2 regions of the Sphingobium sp. V4 genome follow, and region 2 is predicted to be linked to the other one. Evidence: riboswitches for the same ligand, from Rfam matches in the RefSeq annotation. Region 2 holds a riboswitch; the other holds the start of a gene.
What was found. A riboswitch is a leader RNA that binds a small molecule or an ion and turns the genes downstream of it on or off. The one in region 2 is predicted to bind cobalamin.

Region 1: linked by a shared signal. The riboswitch ahead of K3M67_RS17290 (HoxN/HupN/NixA family nickel/cobalt transporter) and the one ahead of K3M67_RS07185 (DUF1636 domain-containing protein) in region 2 are both predicted to bind cobalamin.

The regions. Positions count from the first base shown of each region.
Region 1 covers NZ_CP081002.1:350,654-361,389, forward strand. Annotated here, with positions in the region: gene cobN (cobaltochelatase subunit CobN) at 1-473, opposite strand, end outside; gene cobW (cobalamin biosynthesis protein CobW) at 483-1,520, opposite strand; cobalamin riboswitch at 1,710-1,930, opposite strand; gene K3M67_RS17290 (HoxN/HupN/NixA family nickel/cobalt transporter) at 1,966-3,012, opposite strand; cobalamin riboswitch at 3,168-3,411, opposite strand; gene K3M67_RS17295 (Gfo/Idh/MocA family oxidoreductase) at 3,552-4,490, opposite strand; gene K3M67_RS17300 (class III extradiol dioxygenase subunit beta) at 4,581-5,474, opposite strand; gene ligA (protocatechuate 4,5-dioxygenase subunit alpha) at 5,476-5,928, opposite strand; gene K3M67_RS17310 (amidohydrolase family protein) at 5,925-6,950, opposite strand; gene K3M67_RS17315 (NAD(P)-dependent oxidoreductase) at 7,020-7,913, opposite strand; gene K3M67_RS17320 (LysR substrate-binding domain-containing protein) at 7,979-9,130, opposite strand; gene ligK (4-carboxy-4-hydroxy-2-oxoadipate aldolase/oxaloacetate decarboxylase) at 9,234-9,908, shown strand; gene K3M67_RS17330 (4-oxalomesaconate tautomerase) at 9,982-10,736, shown strand, end outside.
Region 2 covers NZ_CP081001.1:1,406,909-1,417,644, reverse strand. Annotated here, with positions in the region: gene K3M67_RS07225 (hypothetical protein) at 1-65, opposite strand, end outside; gene K3M67_RS07220 (formylglycine-generating enzyme family protein) at 58-1,011, opposite strand; gene cobU (bifunctional adenosylcobinamide kinase/adenosylcobinamide-phosphate guanylyltransferase) at 1,149-1,661, opposite strand; gene cbiB (adenosylcobinamide-phosphate synthase CbiB) at 1,684-2,622, opposite strand; gene K3M67_RS07205 (threonine-phosphate decarboxylase) at 2,615-3,595, opposite strand; gene K3M67_RS07200 (adenosylcobinamide-GDP ribazoletransferase) at 3,592-4,311, opposite strand; gene K3M67_RS07195 (histidine phosphatase family protein) at 4,308-4,877, opposite strand; gene cobT (nicotinate-nucleotide--dimethylbenzimidazole phosphoribosyltransferase) at 4,874-5,890, opposite strand; gene K3M67_RS07185 (DUF1636 domain-containing protein) at 5,887-6,294, opposite strand; cobalamin riboswitch at 6,461-6,645, opposite strand; gene K3M67_RS07180 (ABC transporter ATP-binding protein) at 6,643-7,440, opposite strand; gene K3M67_RS07175 (FecCD family ABC transporter permease) at 7,434-8,408, opposite strand; gene K3M67_RS07170 (ABC transporter substrate-binding protein) at 8,480-9,337, shown strand; gene K3M67_RS07165 (TonB-dependent receptor plug domain-containing protein) at 9,373-10,736, opposite strand, start outside.

The DNA of each region.
Region 1 (10,736 bases), on a different replicon from region 2:
GCCAGCAGTCCGAGCGCCGCCCCCGCCGCCGCCGGGCCGCCCTCGTCGCACAGCCGGGCCAATGTGCGCAGCCTCGTCACCGGCACGGTCGACGCGATGTCCAGCCGCGCATCGGGCCGCCCGTCGCCCGGCAACACCGCCAGCACGATCCCGCGCGTGCGCGCCAGCGCCTCCACCTGCTGCAATCCGTAGCTCCAGTAGGATGCGCCGCCGATCAGCCGGATCAGGATCGCCTTCGCGCCGCTCAGGGTCCGTTCGACATAGGTATCGACCGACAGGGGATGCGCCAGCGCGGCCAGATTGGCGAGCCGCAGGGTCGGCAATCGTCCCTGCGCCCGATGCCATCCCGCCGCGAAGGCGCCGAGGTCGCTGTCCGAAAAGGACAGCAGCACAAGATCGGCGGGCGCCTGCCCCAGATCCTGCGGGACAGCCGCTTCCTCGATCCCGTGAGTCTCGCGGAAGATGACGTGCATGGACGACGCTCAGTCCTGCAACACGGCCCGGATCGCGGCTTCGTCGATACGATCATGCTCGGCGATCACGACGAGCGCCGTTGCGCGTGCTTCGCCCGGCCGCCAGGGTCGGTCATAATGATGCCGAACCCGCGCGCCGACCGCCTGCACCAGCAGCCGCATCGGCTTGCCCGCAACGGCGGCATAGCCCTTCACCCGCAATATCCGCTGCGTCCGGGCCAACGCCTCGATCCGCGCGACCAGGTCGGCGGGATCGGCGATCTCGCCCAGAGTCATGACGACGCTGTCGAAATCCTCATGCTCATGATCCTCCTCGCCATCATGGTGCGAGGGTCGGCCCGCCAGGTCATCCTCGGCCGCCGCGCCCAGCCCCAGCAGCACCCGCGGGTCGATCACGCCGTCGACCAGTTCGATCACCGGCAGCGGCCGGGGCGTTTCCGCCGCAATGACCGCGCGGGCGGCGGCGACGCCGTCCGGCCCGGCCAGATCGACCTTGGTCAGCAGCACCATGTCGGCACAGGCCAGCTGATCCTCGAATACTTCGGACAGGGGCGTTTCATGATCGATGCCGGGATCGGCGCGCCGCTGGGCGTCCAGTGCCGCCAGGTCGGGAGCGAAGCGTCCGTCAGCCACCGCCTCCGCATCGGCAAGCGCGATCACGCCATCGACGGTGATGCGCGACCGGATCGCAGGCCAGTCGAATGCCTTGAGCAGGGGTTTGGGCAGCGCCAGTCCCGATGTTTCGATCAGGATATGGTCCGGACGCGGCTCCAGCGCCAGCAGCGCCTCCACCGTAGGGATGAAGTCGTCGGCCACGGTGCAGCAGATGCAGCCATTGGCCAGCTCGACGATATTCTCCGCCGGGCAATCGGGAATGGCGCAGCTTTTGAGGATGTCGCCATCGACGCCCAGCGTGCCGAATTCATTGACGACGACCGCCAGCCGCCGCCCGCCCGCATTGCGGATCAGATGGCTGATGAGCGTGGTCTTGCCCGCGCCCAGAAAGCCGGTGACGATCGTGACCGGCAGCTTGGCCAAATCGGCCATATCATTCTCCCGCGCGCCGGAACGACGACGGGCGGGGGCTTGCCGACGCCCTTCCTGGACGCCAGCCGGCGCGCGACGACGGGCGGGCGCGACCGCGCCCGGCATCCCGCACCGTGCAGCCCCAGCCGCACAGCTTCGTCGCTCAGACGGAAGAACCTACCGTGCCGCGGCCATCCCCTGGACCAGGGCAAGAGCGACCAGACGCCGGCAGGTCTCCTGGCTCGCGGGTCAAGGCTTGATGCACGCCTTCCCAGACCAGTGGGTCCAGTGGCCGCCCTCGACAAGAGGACATGTGCATCGCGCTCGCCGCTTACAGTTGCAGGGACAGCCGCGGAATTGAGGGGACAGGCCCCTCGCACCGCATTCCTATTTGAAGCCCCTCGCGGGGCACCGGCGCGATCTATGAGCCTGCCCTAGACCAAAATTCGGTCCAAGCCAATGGCGTTCAGCCCGCGACCCGCACCTCGATCTCGTCAAAGCGCTTCCAGCGGTAGATCCCGAAGCTGAGCGCCCAGCACAGGACGAACAGGCCGATGATGGCGAAGCCCAGGCTGTTGAAATGCTCGCCCAGGTCCGCGGCTATCCGCCAGGGCGCTCCGTCCAGTCCCAGCTTGTCGCCCACCAGCGCCATCGTCTCGATCCCGCCAATGACGATTGCGACCAAGGCCGAGATCAGGGTTATGGTGATGTTATAATAAAGTTTGCGGATCGGCTTGACGAAGGCCCATTCATAGGCGCCCAGCATCACCACGCCATCAGCCGTGTCGACCAGCGCCATGCCCGCCGCGAACAGCGCCGGCAGCACCAAGACCGTGCCGATCGCCACGCCATCCGCCGCCTGGCTCGCCGACAGGCCGAGGATCGCGACTTCCGTGGCCGTGTCGAACCCCAGCCCGAAGAGGAAGCCGAGCGGCGCCATGTGCCAGCTGCGGCGGACCAGCCGAAACATCGGGCGGAACAGGCGGGACAGCAGGCCGCGATTGCCCAGCAGCAGGTCCAGATCCTCCTCCACATAGGCGCCGCCGGCTCGGACATGGGCGAAGCTCTTCCATACCGACCGCAGGATCATCAGGTTCATCACCGCGATGGTGAACAGGAACAGCGCCGACACGCTGGTCGCGACCACGCCCCCGATCTCGCGGAAACTCTCGAAGCGCGACAGGGCGCTGGCGGTGAGAGCGATGGTGACGGAGGCGACGGCGATGATCGCGGAATGGCCGATCGCGAACCAGAAACCCACGGTAATGGGCCGCTGCCCGTCCTGCATCAGCTTGCGCGTCACATTGTCGATCGCCGCGATATGATCGGCATCGACCGCATGGCGCAGGCCCAGTCCCCAGGCCAGCAGCGCCGTCCCCAGCATCAGCGGCTGGGCATGAAACTGGGCGATGGCCCAGAGCCAGACGGCGACATTGGCCGCGACCAGCGCGCCCATCAGCCCGGTGACGCGATGCCGCAGGCGCGGCGCGGAAGATATTTCGGGATGGACCATGGCAGAACAGACACTCCGGCGTCGCGCGACATGACAGGGGCCGCGCGCTCCGCCGGACGCCATCCGGCGCAGACGCGCGTCATCAATGCGGCCCCCGCCGCTTCTTCGTCGCTCAGACGGAGCATACCGTGCCACGGCCATCCCCTGGACCAGGCAAGAGCGACCAGACGCCGGCAGGTCTCCTGGCTCGCGGGTCATAGCGATGCTGCATGGCCTTCCCAGGCCTCGCATGATTTAGCGTCCGGCCCAGTGGCTGCTTTCCCTGTTTCAGAAAAGCCTATGCAACATGCTCACCGCTCACAGTTGCAGGGACAGCCGCGGAATCGAAGGAGCCAGCCCTTCTCACCGCATTCCCATTTTCAGCCCCTTCGCAAGGGCACCGGCGCGATCAACGACCGGCGGATCGTCTCCACCGGCCGGGCTGAGGCATAGCTTGGGCGCATCGCGTTGCCAAGCTGCATCGATAGCAGGCGCAACACAAAAAGGGCGCAGCGGTCACCCGCCACGCCCTTCCTTGCGACCCCGAAGGGATTTCAAGCTCAGCCGAGCTGCTGTTCCAGCTCGCCCAGCACGCGATAGCAATCGAACACCTTGGCGACGCTCGAATTGGGATCGCGGCCTTCGCGGATGGCGCTGATGAATTCGCGGTCCTGCAATTCGATGCCGTTCATCGATACCGCGACCTTCGACACGTCGATCGGCTCTTCCTTGCCGTTCACCAGATCGTCGTAACGGGCGATATAGGTGTCGGTGTCGCCGATATAGCGGAAGAAGGTGCCGAGCGGACCGTCATTGTTGAACGACAGCGACAGGGTGCAGATCGCACCCGTCTCGCTCTTCAGCTGGATCGACATGTCCATGGCGATGCCAAGGTCCGGGTGGATCGGTCCCTGCATGGCGTGCGCCGACACGATCTTGCCCGCCTGATAGGCGAACAGGTCGACCGTGTGCGCCGCATGGTGCCACAGCAGATGGTCGGTCCAACTGCGCGGTTCGCCCTTCGCATTGATATTCTTGCGACGGAAGAAATAGGTCTGCACGTCCATCTGCTGGACGTTGAACTCGCCCGCCTTGATGCGGTTGTGGACGAACTGGTGCGACGGGTTGAAGCGGCGGGTGTGGCCGACCATGCAGACAAGGCCGGTTTCCTGCTGCTTGGCCAGCACCGCCTGTGCATCCTTCCAGCTGTCGGCCAGCGGAATCTCGACCTCGACATGCTTGCCCGCATCCATGCACGCGATCGCCTGGGCCGCGTGCATTTGCGTCGGCGTGCAGAGGATCACCGCGTCGACGTCATCGCGCGCCAGCGTTTCGTTCAGGTCGGTCGTCACATGGCCGATGCCATATTTCTCCGCGACCTTCTTCGTCGCGTCCAGTTCGCGGCCGATGATCGACGTGACGGTCACGCCGTCGATATTCTTGAGGCCATCAAGATGCTTTTCGCCAAAGGCGCCGGCACCAGCCAGGGCTATACGCATGGGAAACTACTCCATTATTGGCCCCTCCCCTTCAGGGGAGGGTTGGGGGTGGGGGGAGTGAGGCATATGCCGCACTCTCCCGCCTGATCCTCACTCCGCCGCGATCGCCGCCACGCCGCTGCCGGTCATGTCCAGCCCTTCGCCATTATCCGGGCGTAGCACCAGGTGGCCGATCGCGGTATTGGAACAGGGCACATGATAATGGCGGTGCAGTGCACGGGTCTTCTTGCCCAGCGCCCCGCGCATGATGAGCCACATCACCATCTCGATGCCTTCGCTGCCCGTCTCGCGCAGATATTCGATATGTGGAATCCGGCGCAGATGATCGCTCTCGCCGATCAGCCCGTCCAGGAACATATTGTCCCATTCCTTGTTGATGAGCCCCGCGCGCGCGCCCTGCAACTGGTGGCTCATGCCCCCCGTGCCCCAGATCTGGACGTTCAGATCCTCGGGGAAGCTCTCGACCGCCTTGCGGATCGCCTCGCCCAGCGCCCAGCAACGGTTGCCTGACGGCGGCGGATAGGTGACGACATTGACCGCCAGCGGCACGACCCTGCAGGGCCAGGCATCGGGCTTGCCGAACATCATGGAAAGCGGCACCGTCAGGCCATGATCGACATCCATCTCGTTGATGATGGTCATGTCGAACTCGTCCAGGATCAGGCTCTGCGCCATGTGCCATGCAAGGTCGGGATGCCCCTCCACGTCCGGCACGGCGCGCGGCCCCCAGCCTTCGTCGGCCGACTTGTAGCGCTCGCCACAACCGATCGCGAAGGTCGGGATGATCTTCATGTCGAAGGCGGACGCATGGTCATTATAGACCAGGATCACGACATCGGGCTTTTCCGCCTTTTCCCATTCGCGGGTCCAGTCATAACCGGCAAAGATCGGACCGAAATAATCGTCGCGATCCTTGTTGAAGTCGGACGCCACGCCCAGCAGCGGCACATGGCTCGACGCCACGCCAGCAGTAATCCGTGCCATCTCAGCGATCCTCTTTCTTGGCGGCAGCCGCCGCTTCATTGGCCTTGATCGACCGCACGCCCTCGGGCGAGCGTCCGCCCTTCATCATCATCTCCCGATATTCGGGGAACGCCATGTCGGTCATGGTGCTGACCGCCTCGGCGAACGGAATCCCGTCGGTCGAAAACAGCTTGGACAGGAAATAGACATTGCCGCCCAGATCGAGGCATCGATTATAGTCCCGGTCCAGCAGCGCCTGCTTCTGCTCCTCGCTCAGCGGCCATTCGTCCAGATAGGCGCGCTCGTCGGCCTTGAACCGCTCCCGATTCTCCGCCTTCATCAGGCTCATCGCAAACTGGTTCATGTGATAGCCCTGCCGCGCGCGCTTGGCAGTGTAGACACGGGTTCCCGGAATATCCTCGAACTCGGCCAGATATTCGTGAATATCCTGATGCTTGGGATCTTCTGTTATCATATTCCCCTCTCCTTCAATTTGGCGTCGAGGCGCGGGAAGACGCGGCGGGCATTGCCCTCGAAGATCGCGGCGCGTTCCTCATCGCTGATCTCCAGCGCATCGACATAGCGCTTGGTGTCGTCGAAATAGAAGCCGGTGGTCGGGTCGATGCCGCGCACCGCGCCCACCATTTCCGACCCGAACAATATATTCTTGTTCTCGATCACGTCGGCCAGCAGGTCCACGCCCGGCTGATGATAGACGCAGGTGTCGAAGAAGATATTGTTCATCAGGTGCGTCGACAGATCGGGCTTCTTGAGCATGTCTGCCAGACCACGATATCGCCCCCAATGATAGGGGACCGCGCCGCCGCCATGCGGGATGATGAAGCGCAGCGTCGGGAAATCCTTGAACAGGTCACCTTCCAGCAACTGCATGAACGCGATGGTGTCGGCGGCGATATAATAGCCGCCGGTGGCGTGCATAGCCGGATTACAGCTGCCCGACACATGGATCATCGCCGGCACGTCCAGCTCGACCATCTTCTCGTAGAAAGGATACCAGTATTTGTCCGTCAGCGGCGGATGGGTGAAATGCCCGCCGCCCGGATCGGGATTGAGGTTGCAGCCGATAAAGCCCAGTTCGTTGACGCAGCGTTCCAGCTCCGCAATGCTGTTGCTCATGTCCGCCTTGGGCGACTGGGGCAACATGCACACGCCAACGAAGGTTTCGGGGAACATCGCCACCACGCGGGCGATCAGGTCGTTGCAGCGGATCGCCCACTCCTTCGCCATCGCCTCATCGCCGACATGCGGCGCCATCGCCGACGCCCGCGGCGAGAAGATGGTAAGATCGGCGCCACGTTCCTTGATGAGACGCAACTGGTTCGCCTCGATCGTCTCGCGAATCTCGGCGTCGCTGATCTCGGGATAGGGCGGGCATGGCGTACCAGCCTTGAACGCCGCCTTCTGCTCCTCGCGCCAGGCGTCATGCCCCTTGGGCAATACGGTATAATGACCGTGGCAATCGATAATCAGGCTCATCGCGTCTCTTTCCTCAACCTTTATCCGTCGGCCCAGCGCAGGTGCACCACGCCCGCCCAGCAAATTCCGTCATTCCCGCGAAGCCGGGTTCAGAAGAGGCGCAGGGGCAGAAATCACCCCAATCTTCGCGCCCAACCCTTCGGGCGGCGCCTTCACGCCCAGCCCGCCGATCGCCCGCTGCCGCGCGACCGTGCCGCGCGTCATCGCGGCGCCGGTACCCAGGCCCTCCAGCGTCCTGACCACTTCGTCCATCTCGGCGGCCCGGCGCGTGCCATGCACCAGCATCCGGTCGAGATTGTAATCCGCGCGTTCGTCCCAGGGCCGCGCCTTCTCGCTCGCGTCGAGCGATGCCAGCACCTCGTCCAGCACATCGGCTTGCGCCGCCGCCAGCACGCATTCGGCCGTCAGCGCCTCGATCCCCTTGACCATGACAGACCGGATCATCTTGATCGACGAAGCCCGCCCGACATCCGCGCCCACGACGCGGGTCTTGCCGAAGCCCAGCGCCCGCAGCCGCGCCTCCGCGTCGCCAGCCCGCGTGCCGCTCAGCAGCAAAGGCACGTTCAATCGCGCCGGATCGACCGGCGCCATCACCGCCACGTCGACATAATGTCCACCCGCCGCCTCGATCGCCTGCGCCGCTGCCTGCTTGGTCTGCGGCGCAACACTGTTTAGATCGCAATAGAGCGTGCCGGGCACGATCAGCGCCGCCGCCGCTTGCGCCACGGCCAGTGCCTGGTCGGCCGTCACCAGCGACAGCACCAGCGAAACCCCGTCCAGCGCGTCCTCGAGAAAACGGGCGGGCAGCACGCCAGCCTCGGCATAAGCCGCCAGCATCGCGTCACGCGCCGTCGCATCGTCCGTCTGTATGTCGAACACGTGGGCGGCCGCGGCCCAGTCCCCCGCTCGCGCAAAGGTGGACCCCGCTTCACCGAACCCGATCAGACCAACTTCCTGCTCCATGGCGACATCGGATGCCGCATCGCGCCAAAGCCCGCCAATCGAATCCGCCATTGCTTCATAAGAATTTACGAAGTCATTGCTCTGGCGGATGCTTCCACGGCTTCCATGAACTGCCGCTGGAGCCGGGTCGGGCGCCAATCGCCCCGCGTCGTCAATCCGATCGTCCGGCTGATCGCCCCTGGCGCCGGGCCAATGTCCGCCAACAACCCGACCTCCAGTTCCAGCGCCAGTTGATCATGCGACAGCAGGGTCAGATAATCGCCGCCGACCAGCAATTGCCGGATCGTCATCACCGACCCGCACTCGATCGGCACGGCTGGCAGGCCACCGCCCAATTCAGCAAACATCGCCCGCCACAATTGCCGCAGCGGCGTCCCTTCGGGCGGTAGTATCCAGGGGAAACGGCGCAGCGCATCGGCGTCCCACCCCGCTTCCAGCGGATGGCCGCGCCGCGCCAATATGGTCGGCCGATCCTCGAACAAGGATTGCTGGCCCAGGTCCAGTTCCATGGCCGGGTCGCGCAACGCACCGATCATCATGTCGATTTCGCCGTCGCGCAGCGGCCCGACCAACTCCGCATGGGATCCCTCATGGACCGATATGTCGACTTGCGGGAAGTCCGACCGGAAGCGGGCGATGGCCTCCGGCAACAAGCGCGCGCGGGACAGCGGCATCGCGCCCACCAGGATGCGCCCGCCTTCCTCGCCCTTCAGGTCGGCCAGTTCCTCCAGCCCCTGTCGCAATTCCGCCAGCGCCAGTCGCAGCCGCTGGGCCAGCGTCGTGCCGGCCTTGGTCAGCATCACGCCCCGACCTCGCCGGTCGACCAGCCGGCTGCCCACCGCCAGTCCCAGATCGCCGACCGCGCGATGCAGCGACGGTTCCGCCACGCCTGTCGCCGCCGCCGCCGCCGCATAGCTTCCCGCCCGCGCCAGCGCGACGAAAGCGCGCACCTGCGCCGCGGTCACCCGATTGCTGCCGATCAGGCGCAAGGCCACGTCGATGCGCGGCTTCAGCCGCCACGCAGCCTCCAGCGCGGCCATGCCGCCAGGCTGCCGCTCGAACAGCCGCACGCCCAGTTGCGCCTCAAGTTTCGCGATGCCCTGTGTCACCGCCGGTTGGGTCAGATTGACCGCGCGCGCCGCCAGGCTGACGCTGCCCTGGTCGACGACGGCTGCCATGGCGGCGAGATGGCGGATATTGAACTGATCGGGCTGCATATTTGATAATTAGCAAAATTTAATGATGCTGCGCCAGATCGGATTTGAGCATTGTCGCAAAGCTGTCCATGTCGCTGTCCATCTTGGGAGAAGGAGCAGTTCCATGTCCGGTGTCGTCGTCCAGAATATCGAAAGGGCGGAACTCGCCGTCGTTGATGGCCTTGCCAAGTGCGGCGTGGCGACCGTCCATGAAGCGCAGGGCCGTACCGGCCTCCTCGCCTCCTACATGCGCCCCATCTATGCCGGCGCCCGCATCGCCGGCAGCGCCGTTACCATCTCCGCCGCGCCCGGCGACAACTGGATGGTCCATGTCGCGATCGAACAGCTCAAGGAAGGCGACGTCCTCCTGCTGGCCCCCACCAGTCCCTGCACCGACGGCTATTTCGGCGACCTGCTCGCCACCTCGGCCCAGGCACGCGGCTGCCGCGGCCTCATCATTGACGCGGGCGTGCGCGACGTGCGCGATCTGACGCAAATGAACTTCCCGGTCTGGTCGAAGGCGGTTCATGCGCAGGGCACGGTCAAGAACACGATCGGCTCAGTCAACGTCCCGGTCATCTGCGCCAATGCGCTGGTCAATCCGGGCGACGTCATCATTGCCGACGATGACGGCGTGTGCGTCGTCCCCCGCGCCGATGCCGCCGCCGTGCTCGAAAAGGCGCAGGCTCGCGAAGCTGCCGAGGAAGCCAAGCGCGTCCGCCTTGCGGCCGGCGAACTCGGGCTCGACATCTACAATATGCGCCCGCGCCTCGAAGAAATGGGCCTGAAATATGTCTGACACGGCCCCCTCCGCAAAAGCGGGAACCGGTTTTTCGCCCGGAGCAGCGGGCGCGCAGACCAGCGCCCGCGTCATGTGGATGCGCGGCGGCACGTCCAAGGGCGGCTATTTTCTGGCTGAAGACCTGCCGGCCGACACGGCCGCGCGCGACGCCTTCCTGCTGCGGATCATGGGTTCGCCCGACCCGCGCCAGATCGACGGGATGGGCGGCGCCGACCCGCTCACCAGCAAGGTCGCGGTCGTGAAGAAATCCGAACGGGAGGGCGTCGATGTCGACTATCTCTTCCTCCAGGTCTTCGTCGATAAGGCCGTCGTCACCGACGCGCAGAATTGCGGCAATATCCTCGCCGGCATCGGCCCCTTCGCGATCGAGCGCGGCCTCGTCGCCGCGCAGCAGGATGAGACCGGCGTCGCCATCTTCATGGAGAATACCGGCCAGATCGCCATCGCCACGGTGCAGACCCCCGATGGCCAGGTCCGCTATGACGGCGAAGCAAAGATCGACGGCGTCCCCGGCGGCGCCGCGCCCATCCCGCTGGAGTTCCGTGACACCGCCGGCTCCTCCTGCGGCGCGCTGCTGCCCACCGGCAACGCCTTTGACGAAGTGGAGGGCGTGCGCGTTACCCTGATCGACAACGGGATGCCGTGCGTCGTCATGAAGGCGCAGGATGTCGGCGTCACCGGCTACGAGGATCGCGACACGCTCGACAAGGACAGCGACCTCAAGGCGCGCATCGAAAAAATCCGCCTTGCCGTTGGCGAGCGAATGAACCTGGGCGACGTCACGGACAAGTCGGTGCCCAAGATGATGCTGGTCGCGCCGCCGCG
Region 2 (10,736 bases):
GTGGCTTTTGTCACGCCGGCGACAATGGTCTGTGGCGTGCAGGGTTCCGCGCTATCTTCATCCATGATCGCGAACGATGCAGCGGAAGCCGATATGGCTGGTCGCGCTGTCCACCGCCTGGGGATGGCGCGCTGCCGGCCGATAGCGTTGGCAATAAGTGGCGGCGCACAAATGCGATCCGCCCTTCAGCACCTTGCGGGGGATGGAGACGCGGGGCGTCGCTGGGTCGAAGCTCTCACGTTTCGTCCCGCCGCGGGGGTTGGACGGCACGCAGCAACTCCCCTTCGCCTTGCGCTCTATCCGGTGCTGGGCGAACCAGTCTGTCGTCCATTCCCATACATTGCCGATCATGTCGTAGAGGCCATAGCCATTGGCGGGATAGGAGCGCACGGGCGACGTGCGCTCATAGCCGTCCTCCAGCGTATTGCCGTAGGGAAAGGCGCCCTGCCAGTAATTAGCAAGCATCCGTCCGTCAGGCGCAAGCGTGTCGCCCCACGCATAGTCCGCCCCGTCCAGGCCGCCCCGTGCGGCATATTCCCATTCGGCCTCGGTCGGCAGCGCCTTGCCGGCCCAGCGGGCATAGGTTTCGGCATCCTGATAAGCGACATGAACCACGGGGTGATCGGGCAATTCCTCCGCGCTGCTGTCCGGGCCGTGGGGATGGCGCCAGTCCGTGCCGAAGCTGAAAGTCCACCACTGGCTGTAATCGAAAAGGTCCACCGGGCCGGCTGTGCGCTGGAAGAGGAGCGATCCGGCCCGCGCCATGGCCGGGTCCATGCCGGGATAATCCTTGGCGTCCGGCGCGATTTCCGCCAGTGTACGGTAACCGGTGGCCGCGACGAACAGGGCGAAATCCCGGTTGGTGACGGGCGCCTCGTCTATCCAGAAGCCGTCGACCTGGACCCGCCGGGCGGGCGCTTCCTCCGGATAGAAGCGGTCCGAGCCCATCAGGAAGGTTCCACCAGGCACGAAGCGCATGTCCTGCGTGCGTGCGACTGCGATCTCAGTCATGTCGGCTGTTCGGAAGATGGGCCGGCAAAGGCATGACGCGATATGTTCCAACGGACGGTGCAGGCTGCATTGTAGCGATGGAAGGCGGAGCGCCGCAATGGCCCGATCGGCAGATATTCTACTGGCGGCGCACGGATTTATTTCAGACGGAGCGGCAGCCCTGCTGCGACCAGCAGGACTTCATCGGCAATCGCCGCCACCCGCTGGTTCAACCGACCGGCATCGTCGCGAAACCGGCGGGCAAGCACATTGTCGGGGACGATCCCGAACCCGACCTCATTTGCGACGAGGATGATGTGACCGGAGAAGTCACCGATGGCCCGCGTCAACCGATCGCACGCGGCAGGAATGTCGGCATCCATCAGCAAGAGGTTGGACAACCACAGGGTCAGGCAGTCGACCAGTACGACATGGTCCCGGCCGTCGAGCGCCTGGATCGCTTCGGGGAGAGCGACGGAAGCATCGATCGTCCTCCAGCGCTGGTCGCGATCGGCCTGATGCCGGGCGATGCGGTCGCGCATTTCATCATCATGGGCCTGGGCGGTCGCGACGAATGTCAGGCGTCCTTCAAGCGACTCGGCGCGGTGTTGGGCATGGCGGCTCTTGCCGGATCTGGCGCCACCCAGCACGAAAAGGCGATGTCCGTCCATGCAAAGCTCCTTTTGGGCAGGGTCATGACAACCACGCGACGACAGCGGCGATCAGCCACAGCAGAATGCAGGCGCGGCGGTAAATGGCGAGCGCACGTCCGACATCGCCGGCGATCGCATCCAGTCCCTCGTCCCCGATCCATGGCTTGGCATGGACATGACCGTCATAGGATACGGGGCCGGCAAGGCGGACACGAAGCGCCCCCGCCATGGCCGCTTCGGGCCACCCGGCGTTGGGGGACGCATGGTTACGCGCGTCGCGCAACAATATACGCCAGCCGCCCCCGCCCGCAACGCAGAGCAGCAGGCCGGACAGTCGCGCCGGGATGATATTGAGCAGATCATCCGTCCTGGCTGCGGCCCAGCCGAAAGCGCGCCAGCGTTGCTCATAATGACCGATCAGGCTGTCCGCGGTGTTGATGGCCTTATAGACCCAGATGCCGGGCAGCCCCAGGACCAACAGCCAGAAGAGCGGAGCCACGACCCCGTCGCAAAAGCTTTCGGCGAGGCTTTCGATGGCGGCCCGTGCGACCCCGCATTCTTCAAGGGCCGCCGTGTCGCGGCCGACAATGGCGCTTACGGCGATGCGGGCGGCCGGCAGATCGCCGGTTTCCAACGCGATGGCTACCGGGCGGACATGATCGAACAGGCTGCGCTGGGCCAGTCCCGGCCAAGCGAACAGGGCAAGAGCCGTCCAGGCAAGACCTCCCGGAACCTGGGCTGCGAGGCGAGCCAGCATCCAGGCCAGGCCGCCGCTGCTCAGTACGAGCATCAGGACCGTGACAATACCCAGCGCCCGGCGCACGGCGAATGATCGCTCCGGCCGGTTCCAGCGCGTCTCGCATCCATCGATCAGGCGCGCGAAGCATCCGACCGGATGGCCTATGCGGCGATAGAGCGAATGGGGCCAGCCGAGCGCGGCGTCCAGCATCAGTGCGCCCAGCGCGACCGGATCAGCCATGCGCCATGACCCGCTCAAGACGGTCAAGCGCCGCCTGGTCGGGCGGCAGTCCGATCCGCAACCAGCGACGGTCGGGCTCATAGGGCCGCGTCAGGATCGCCGCGCGGGCCAGCCGGTCGAACAGTTGAGGCGCCTCGTCCGTCTCGATGAGCCGGAACAGCGGGCAGCGACCGATCGGCTGATGCCCGCATCGCACAAGCACGGCGTCAAGCCGCGCGGCTTCGTGGTCCAACCGCTCGCGGGTTGCCGCGATCCACGGTCGATCGCGATAGGCGGCGGTCCCGATCGCGATCGCCGCCGTGGAAAGTGGCCAGGCGCCCAACTGCTCCCGCAACGGCGCCAGCACTTGCGAGGGGCCGATCACGAAGCCAAGGCGCACGCCGGCCAGCCCGAAAAATTTGCCGAAGGAGCGGAAGACGAGCAGCCTTCGCGTTTCGCTCACCAAAGATGCAACGCTGATCGCCGGATCGCTGTCCGCAAAGGCTTCGTCGACCAGCAGCCAGCCGTGATGCGCGCGCGCCTCCAGCAATGCGCGCATTTGCTCCCGGTCCAGCCACCGACCGTCGGGATTGTTGGGATTGGCGAGGATCAGCGTTTCCGATGAGCCGCCCGTGGCGATCCATTCGATCGCTCTGGAGCCTACGATCATTTCGCCATGGGTGCGATAGCTGGGAGCGACATGGCGGGCCGGGCCGCCGATCAGGCACCCCGCCAGTCGCAACCCCGTTTCGGTTCCCGGTACGGCGCAGACATGCTGCGGGTCGACACCGAAATGGACAGCTGCTGCGGTTTCGAGTTGTCGCAAACTGTCGGGTTCGGGCAGGCGCCGCCAGTCGATGGAGAGTCCCGCCGTGCCGGGCCAGGCTTTCGGATTAATGCCGGTCGACAGGTCGATCCACGGTTCCGCGCCCGCCCCGAAATGGCGTTTCGCCGCCTCCAGCGCGCCGCCATGCCAGGTCCAGATGTCCGTCATGCCGCCTGAACCCACAGCAAGGCAGACAGGAGCAGCAGGCTTTCCGCCACCTCGATGCCCGCGCCATGCCCGTCACCCGAAATGCCGCCGATGCGGCGACGGAGCCACATGGCCCAGAGCGGCAGGATCAGGGGCGTCGCGAGCAGCGGGGGAGAGGCCAGTGCAATGACGGCGAGGGCCGCGGTCCATATCGCAAGATCGCGCACACGAACCGCGTTGCGGAACTGCGCCGCCAGCCCATCATGAAGTTGCGGCAGGGCGCGGGACCAGAAGAGGGGACCGATACGCGCGGCAAATGGGATGACCGCGATCATGGAGAAAGCCTGCGTCTCGATGAGCAGGCGGAGCAGGATCAGCTTGGCGATCAGTTGCAGGACGATGGTCACGACCGCGAAGCTGCCCACATGGGGGTCGGCAAGGACCGCGATCAGCCGCGCGCGGTCCTTGTGCGCTGCGCCGGCGGCATCGGCTATGTCGCCCAGCCCATCGAGATGAAGCCCACCCGTTATCCGAACCCACAGGGTCAATGCGCCGAGGGCGCCGAGCCACGGATCGATCAGCGCGCCACCCCAGGCAGCGACCGCGATCATCGCGCCGATGATCAAGCCGACCGCCGGAAACCAGCGGATCGAGGCAGCGAAATCCCCGCCGTCCGCGGTGACGCGGGGCATCGGCAGGCGGGTCAGGAACTGGATGGCGAGGATCAGCCCCTTCATGCGCGCAACCCCTTGATCCGGGCGGCGCGGGGCGTGCCCGGCCAGACGTCCAGCGAAAGCAGCGCACCATAAGGCAGGTCGAATGCCCACAGCTGCGGCAGGGGGATGCCGCAGAGGATGTGAAGCGCGGCACGCATCGCGCCACCATGGGTCACGACCAGCGTGGGGCAGGGCGCGAGGTCCGCAATGGCCGCGCCGATGCGGTCGACCAAGGCCGCCCAGCGCTCGCCTTCGGGCGGGGGGTGCAGGTCGGGATCGTTCCAGAAGCGCCCGATCGCGTCAGGATCAATGGCGCTGGCCGGCAAACCGTCCCATGCGCCAAAGTCCAGTTCGCGCCAGCGGGGATCGCTCTCCACCGGCAGGTGCCGGCCATCGCCGATCGCGCTGGCGGTCAGGCTGCATCGTTGCAGGTCGGACGTGGCCAGTCGCTCGACATCGAGATCCGCCACCTGCCGCACGCAGGCGCTGATGCCCTCCGTCGTGGGCGCGTCGTCGCTCCACCCCAGCATCAGACCGGGATGCAGCGGTGCGCCATGGCGCAGCAGGTGCAGCGGAAAGCTGTTCATGTCGATCCGGAGACGGCGGCTTGCGCGAAAGTCGCCATCTGATCATGCGCGGCCAAGGCAGCGCGGACGACGGCAGCGGCGACCGCTGCCCCGCTACCTTCCCCCAGACGCATCCCCAGCGACAGCAGCGGCGCAAGGTCGAGCTGTTCGAGCAATCGGGCATGACCTGGCTCGGCCGAACAATGGCCAGCAAGACAATGCGCCGTGATCGCGGGACGTTCGACGGCGAGCGGCGCGATCGCAGAGCAGCAGATGAAACCGTCGAGCAGCACCGGCACCGAGAGCTGGCGCGCGCGCAGCACCGCGCCCGCGATGGCCGCGATTTCCCGGCCGCCTACGAGGCGCAATGTCTCGAAGGCGGAGCGGGGCGCCGAGGCGTGGCGTGCGATCGCGCGGTCTATGACGTCGATCTTGCGGCTGATGCCCGCGTCATCGACGCCCGTGCCCGGACCGACCCAGGTTTCCGCTGCGGAGCCGAAGCTGCGCGCACAAATGGCAGCGGCGGACGTAGAGTTGCCGATGCCCATCTCCCCGAGGACGAGGAGGTCCAGGCCTTCTTCGACCACCGCCGCTCCGGCATTCAGCGCGTCGAGACATTCCGCGGCCGTCATGGCAGCCACCGCCGAGAAATCGGCGGTGGGCCGGTCCAGGTCGAGAGCGACGACCTTGAGGTCCAGCCCGGCCGCGCCCGACAATGCGTTGATGGCCGCGCCGCCCGCGCGGAAGTTGGCGACCATCTGCGCCGTGACGCCGGTCGGGAAGGCGCTGACGCCGTGGACAGTGACGCCATGATTGCCCGCAAAGACGGCCGCGCGCGCCCGGTCCATTCGGGGGCGTTCCCGGCGCTGCCAGCCCGCCAGGAAGATAGCGACGTCCTCCAGGCGACCGAGCGAGCCAGCCGGCTTGGTCAATTGCGCCTGCCGCGCGCGGGCGGCCGCCTCCGCCACCCAATCCGGCGCAGGCAAGTCGGACAGCGCGGCTTCGAAGGCGGCGATCGAGCCATAGCTGGTCATTCGGCGACAAATCCCGGTGGCGGCGTGCGCGTGATGAAATGACCTTTGACGCCCTGGGGCCAGTGTGAAAAGGGCACGCGGCCATGTTCGCTCGCCGCATAATGGACGGCATAGTCGAGGATGGCGCGGGCGGACTCTTCGCCCGGCTCGAAACGGCCCAGCACATAGCCGACCTTGTCCGGCGCGCGCAGGTGGACGGTGCAGAAATCCTGGCAGGCGAAGAGGCACGGCATTTCCTGCACGGCGATGCCATCATAGCGCGGATCGCTGGCCTTCACGCGTTTCAGGGCGGCGGCCAGTCGCGCGCCACCGCGCGCGCCGTCCTGATCTTCCCGCGCGTCGCGACTGTGACGGCAAGTGTTGCACGCCACCACGGCCGGTCCCGTATCGACCGGCTTCAGCACTGGACATCTCGCTCAACAAATATCGGCACGGCTACCCCCCATCGACAATGCCGCCCGAACCGGCCGATGCGATTGCCCTGGCGCGCACGACATCGACCGCGCTTCGCGCGGCTTCCCTGTCGTCGCTCGGGTTGACCCCCGTCCGCCCGGCTCACCCTGTCCGCGCGAAAGACGACGGCGACAGGCAGGTCTCCTGGCTTGCGGGTCAGCGCCGGTCGGCCGCCTTCTCGGGACATTCGTCCCAATGGCATATGGCCGATGGCTCGCCGCGTACAGTTGCAGGGGCAGCCGGGTTTGTCCCGTTCCCATCTTCGTCCCCGTCTCCGGGGAACCTGTCGCGACGCCGCGTTACATCGATTTCGATGGCGCGGTCAACGGGCTGCGCGCCAGCGGCGTGACCGTTGGCCAGGCTCCGCCCAGATGCACCTCCGCCTCGATCCCATAGACATCGCGAAGATGGCCGTTGGTAAGGACATCCGCAGGCGTGCCGTCGGCGACCAGCCTTCCCTGATCGATCAGCAGGAGCCGGTCGCAATAGCGAGCCGCCATGGTCAGGTCATGAAGGACGGCGATGACGAGCGCGCCGTCATGCGCTTGTGCGCGGAGCAGGTCCATGACGTCGATCTGGTGGCCGGGGTCCAGGCTGGCGAGCGGTTCGTCGGCGATCAGGGTGGGCGCTTCGACCGCCAGCGCCCTTGCCAGCAGTACACGTGCGCGTTCGCCGCCGGACAATTCGGTCGCGACTCGCTGCCGCAGGTCCAGCACATCGGCCCGCGTCATGGCCCGCTCGATGGCGGCGGCATCGTGCGGGCCGATCCGCGACATGGGTCCGAGATGGGGCAGGCGACCGAGGCCGACCAGGCGCTCGACCGTCAGAGGCCAGTGCAGCGTCTGGCCCTGGGGAAGATAGGCGATCCGCCGGGCGAGGTCATCGCGGCGCATGGCGGCCACATCTGAGCTGTCGATCAGGACGCGCCCCTGCGCGGGTACCAGCGCCAGCATGGCCCGCGCGAGGGTGGATTTGCCGGCGCCGTTGGGACCGACGATCCCTACCAGCGCCCCGGCGCCGAAGGTTGCCGAAACGCCGCTCAGCACCTGGCGGCGGCCCAGTGCGACGCAGACCCGGTCCAGTTCGAGCATCACCATAGCCGCCGCTCGCGCATCAGGTGGAGGAGGAAGATCGGGATGCCGAGAAATGCTGTCACCACGCCCAGCTTCAACTCGTTCGCCGTGTCGATCAACCGCACCGCCATGTCTGCGAGGGTCAGCAATGCCGCGCCGCCCAGCGCCGAGGGCAGCAGGATCGCCGAAGGGCTGCGGTCCGTCAGCGGGCGCAGCAGATGCGGCACGATGAGGCCGATGAAACCGATCGCGCCCGACACGGCTACTGCGCCGCCCACGCCGATGGCCGTGCCCAGCATCAGCCGCAACCGCGTGCGGCGAAGGTCGACGCCCAGCGCCTGCGCGCCATCCTCGCCAAGGGTGAGTGCATCGAGCGATCGTGCATTCCACAGCAATAACGCCAGGCCGGCGACGATGCAGGGCAGGGCGATCCAGAGATGGTCGAACGACCGATTTTCCAGGCTACCCATCAGCCAGGTCATGATCTCCATGGCGGCGAAGGGATTGGGTGACAGGTTCAGCGCCAGGGCAATCCCGGCCTGCGCCACGGTCGCCACGGCGATCCCGGCCAGGATCAGCGTCAATGGACTTTCCGACCGACCGGCCAGCAGGAACAGCAGCAGCAGCGAGAGACAGGCGCCGCCAATCGACAGAAGCGGCAGCATCACCGGATGGATGTTTGCAAGGCCGTAATAGATCGCGGCGACCGCGCCCAGCGCCGCGGCGCTCGATGTGCCGAGCACCGACGGTTCGGCCAGAGGATTGCGCAGATAGCCCTGCATCGCGGCGCCAGCCAGCCCCAGCATAGCGCCGACGGCAAGGGCAATCAGCGTCCGGGGCAGGCGCAGTTGGAACAGGATCACGCGTGTAGCATGATCCGCCCCGCCGAAGAGCGCCGCCCAGATCCGCGCGATCGGAATGTCGACCGGGCCGAGCAGCAGCGAGCCAATGGTCGCAGCGGCCGCCACGGCCGCCAACCCGGCAAGGAGCATGGCGCGATTGTGCGTCGTCTCTGTCATCTTATCGCCTTGCCACGCATGAAGGTGCGATTATGGGAAGACGCATGTCGCGCAAGGTCTTTCTTCTCTTCGCCTGCCTGTGTGCCGCCATGGCAGGTTCCGGGCTGTTGGCCACCGCCTTCCGCGCCGCGCCCAGCGCAACCCGGCCGCCGCAGCGGATCGTGTCGCTCAACCTGTGTGCCGATCAACTGGTGCTGGCGCTGGCCGATCGGCGACAGATCGCGGGATTGACCCGCAATGCCGTCGATACCCAGATGTCGGCCGAAGCGGCAAGGGCGCGCGGATTGCCGATCCTCACCCATTCCGCCGAGCAGATACTGACCATCGGCCCCGATCTGGTGGCGGGTATGCCGGCGCGCGGCAACGCGGTTCTGACGGGTCTCGATCGTGACGTGAGGACACTTGATCTTGAGAGCGCCGACCGACTGGGCGACATTTACCGTTCGATCCGCACGACCGCAGCCGCGGTTGGGCATCGTGACAGGGGGGAGGCGATGATCGCCCGGATGCAGCGCGAACTCGCCGATCTGCCTCGTCCGGGCGCGGGACGGGTCGCCGCCTATTATCAGCGACGCGGCTTCATGACCGGCACCGGCACGCTGATCGACGACCTGATGCAGCGCATGGGGCTGGTGAACCTTGCCGCAAAACTGGGGAAGCCGGCGCTGGCGCAGGTCAGCCTGGAGGAAATGGTGGCCGCCCGGCCCGATTTCCTGATCGTGGAAAGCGCGACCGACCGCATCACCGATCAGGGCAGCGAAATGCTGCACCATCCCGCGCTGCGCGACATTCCACGCATAAGTATCCCACAGGCCTGGACGGTGTGCGGCGGTCCCAGCTACACGCGCGCGGCGCGTAGCATGGCGGATCAGATCATGCGGTTGGACGGCGCGCATCGCTGACAGGCTTCCGGAGCGATGGCGCGACGTCCCTGTCATCAGAAGGTCAGCCGCACGCCGCCATAGGCAGCGCGACCGGCGGTCGCGAAGCTGAACACTTCCTCATATTGCTCGTCCGCCAGGTTCTCGATCCGGCCGAACAGCGCCACATTGCGGGACACCCGGTAGTCGAGGCTGAGGTTTACCAGCACATATTCCCGCATCGACACGGTCACGGGGACATAGCTGGGATCGGTATAGGCGGTGTCGGTCGTCCTGCCGTTATAGCGGATCGTCAGCGTGGTCGCGAAGCGCTGGTCGGCACTCGTCACCGTGGTGTTGACGCTCGCGACATGCCTCGGCCGGCGGATTTCGCGGACGCCATCCTCCTTCGCCTTCAGCCAGGTATAGGCCAGGTCGAAGCGCAGTTGCGGCAGGGGCTGGGCGCTGACGAACGCTTCGATGCCATGCTGCTTGCTCTTCGTGTCGCGGTTGGCGGGCGTCGCGACATAGGCCGGTGCGGGATAGGAGGTATAGATTTCATTGTTCAGCGTGGAATCGAACCAGGTCGCACTGATCGTCGCCCAGCCACCGACGCTCTGCTCCAATCCCGCCTCCCAGCCTTCTGACTTTTCCGGCTTCAGGTTCGGGTTGCCGATATAGGTGCCGTCCATATAGCCATAAAGTTCGTAATAGCCCGGGTTCTTGACGCCTGTACCATAGGCGGCGCGGATGCGCGTGCCCGTGGGCAGCAGATAGCTGCCCTGGACCCGCCAGGTCGTGGTGTCGTCGAACCGGTCATTTTCGTCATAGCGCACCGAACCGCCGAGCGAGAGGCCGCCCGCCGTCAGTTCATACTGGCCGACCACGCCCAGATTGTCGGTATGCCGCTTGCCCATGAAAGCGAAGCTCGACAGGTTGCGGAAGCTTTCCCGCTCCACATCGACAGCGCCGGTAATACGGTGCGTGACCGCCTCGGTGCCCAGTGTCAGGCTGGAGGTGAGGGAGCCTTTATAGCGCCGTCCCTTGTCGCCATAGTCGAAACCATAGGAGGCATAGCCCTTGCGCGTAGTGTCCGCGAACTGGCCCGACAAGGTGCTGATCCAACGACCGTCCAGTCCCGTGATCTGCGCCGAAAGCAAGCCATAGAGCGCTTCGTTACGATACCGCACGCCGGGGCTGTCGACGGTGTAGCCGAAGAGCGGGCTGGACGGATCGAATTCGCTGTTGTTGGTGTCCGCCTTGGTCAGGCTGTAGCGTACCACGCCGGTCAGCTTGATATTGTCGGTCGGCGTCCAGTTCAGCTTTCCGCTCGTGCCCAGGCTTTGCGAGCCGATGTCCCTGCTGCCGCCGCGCGCGGTAGGATAGCCGTCCGTGTCGTAATAGGACGCGGACAGCGCATAATCGAGGGCGTCGCCGGCGC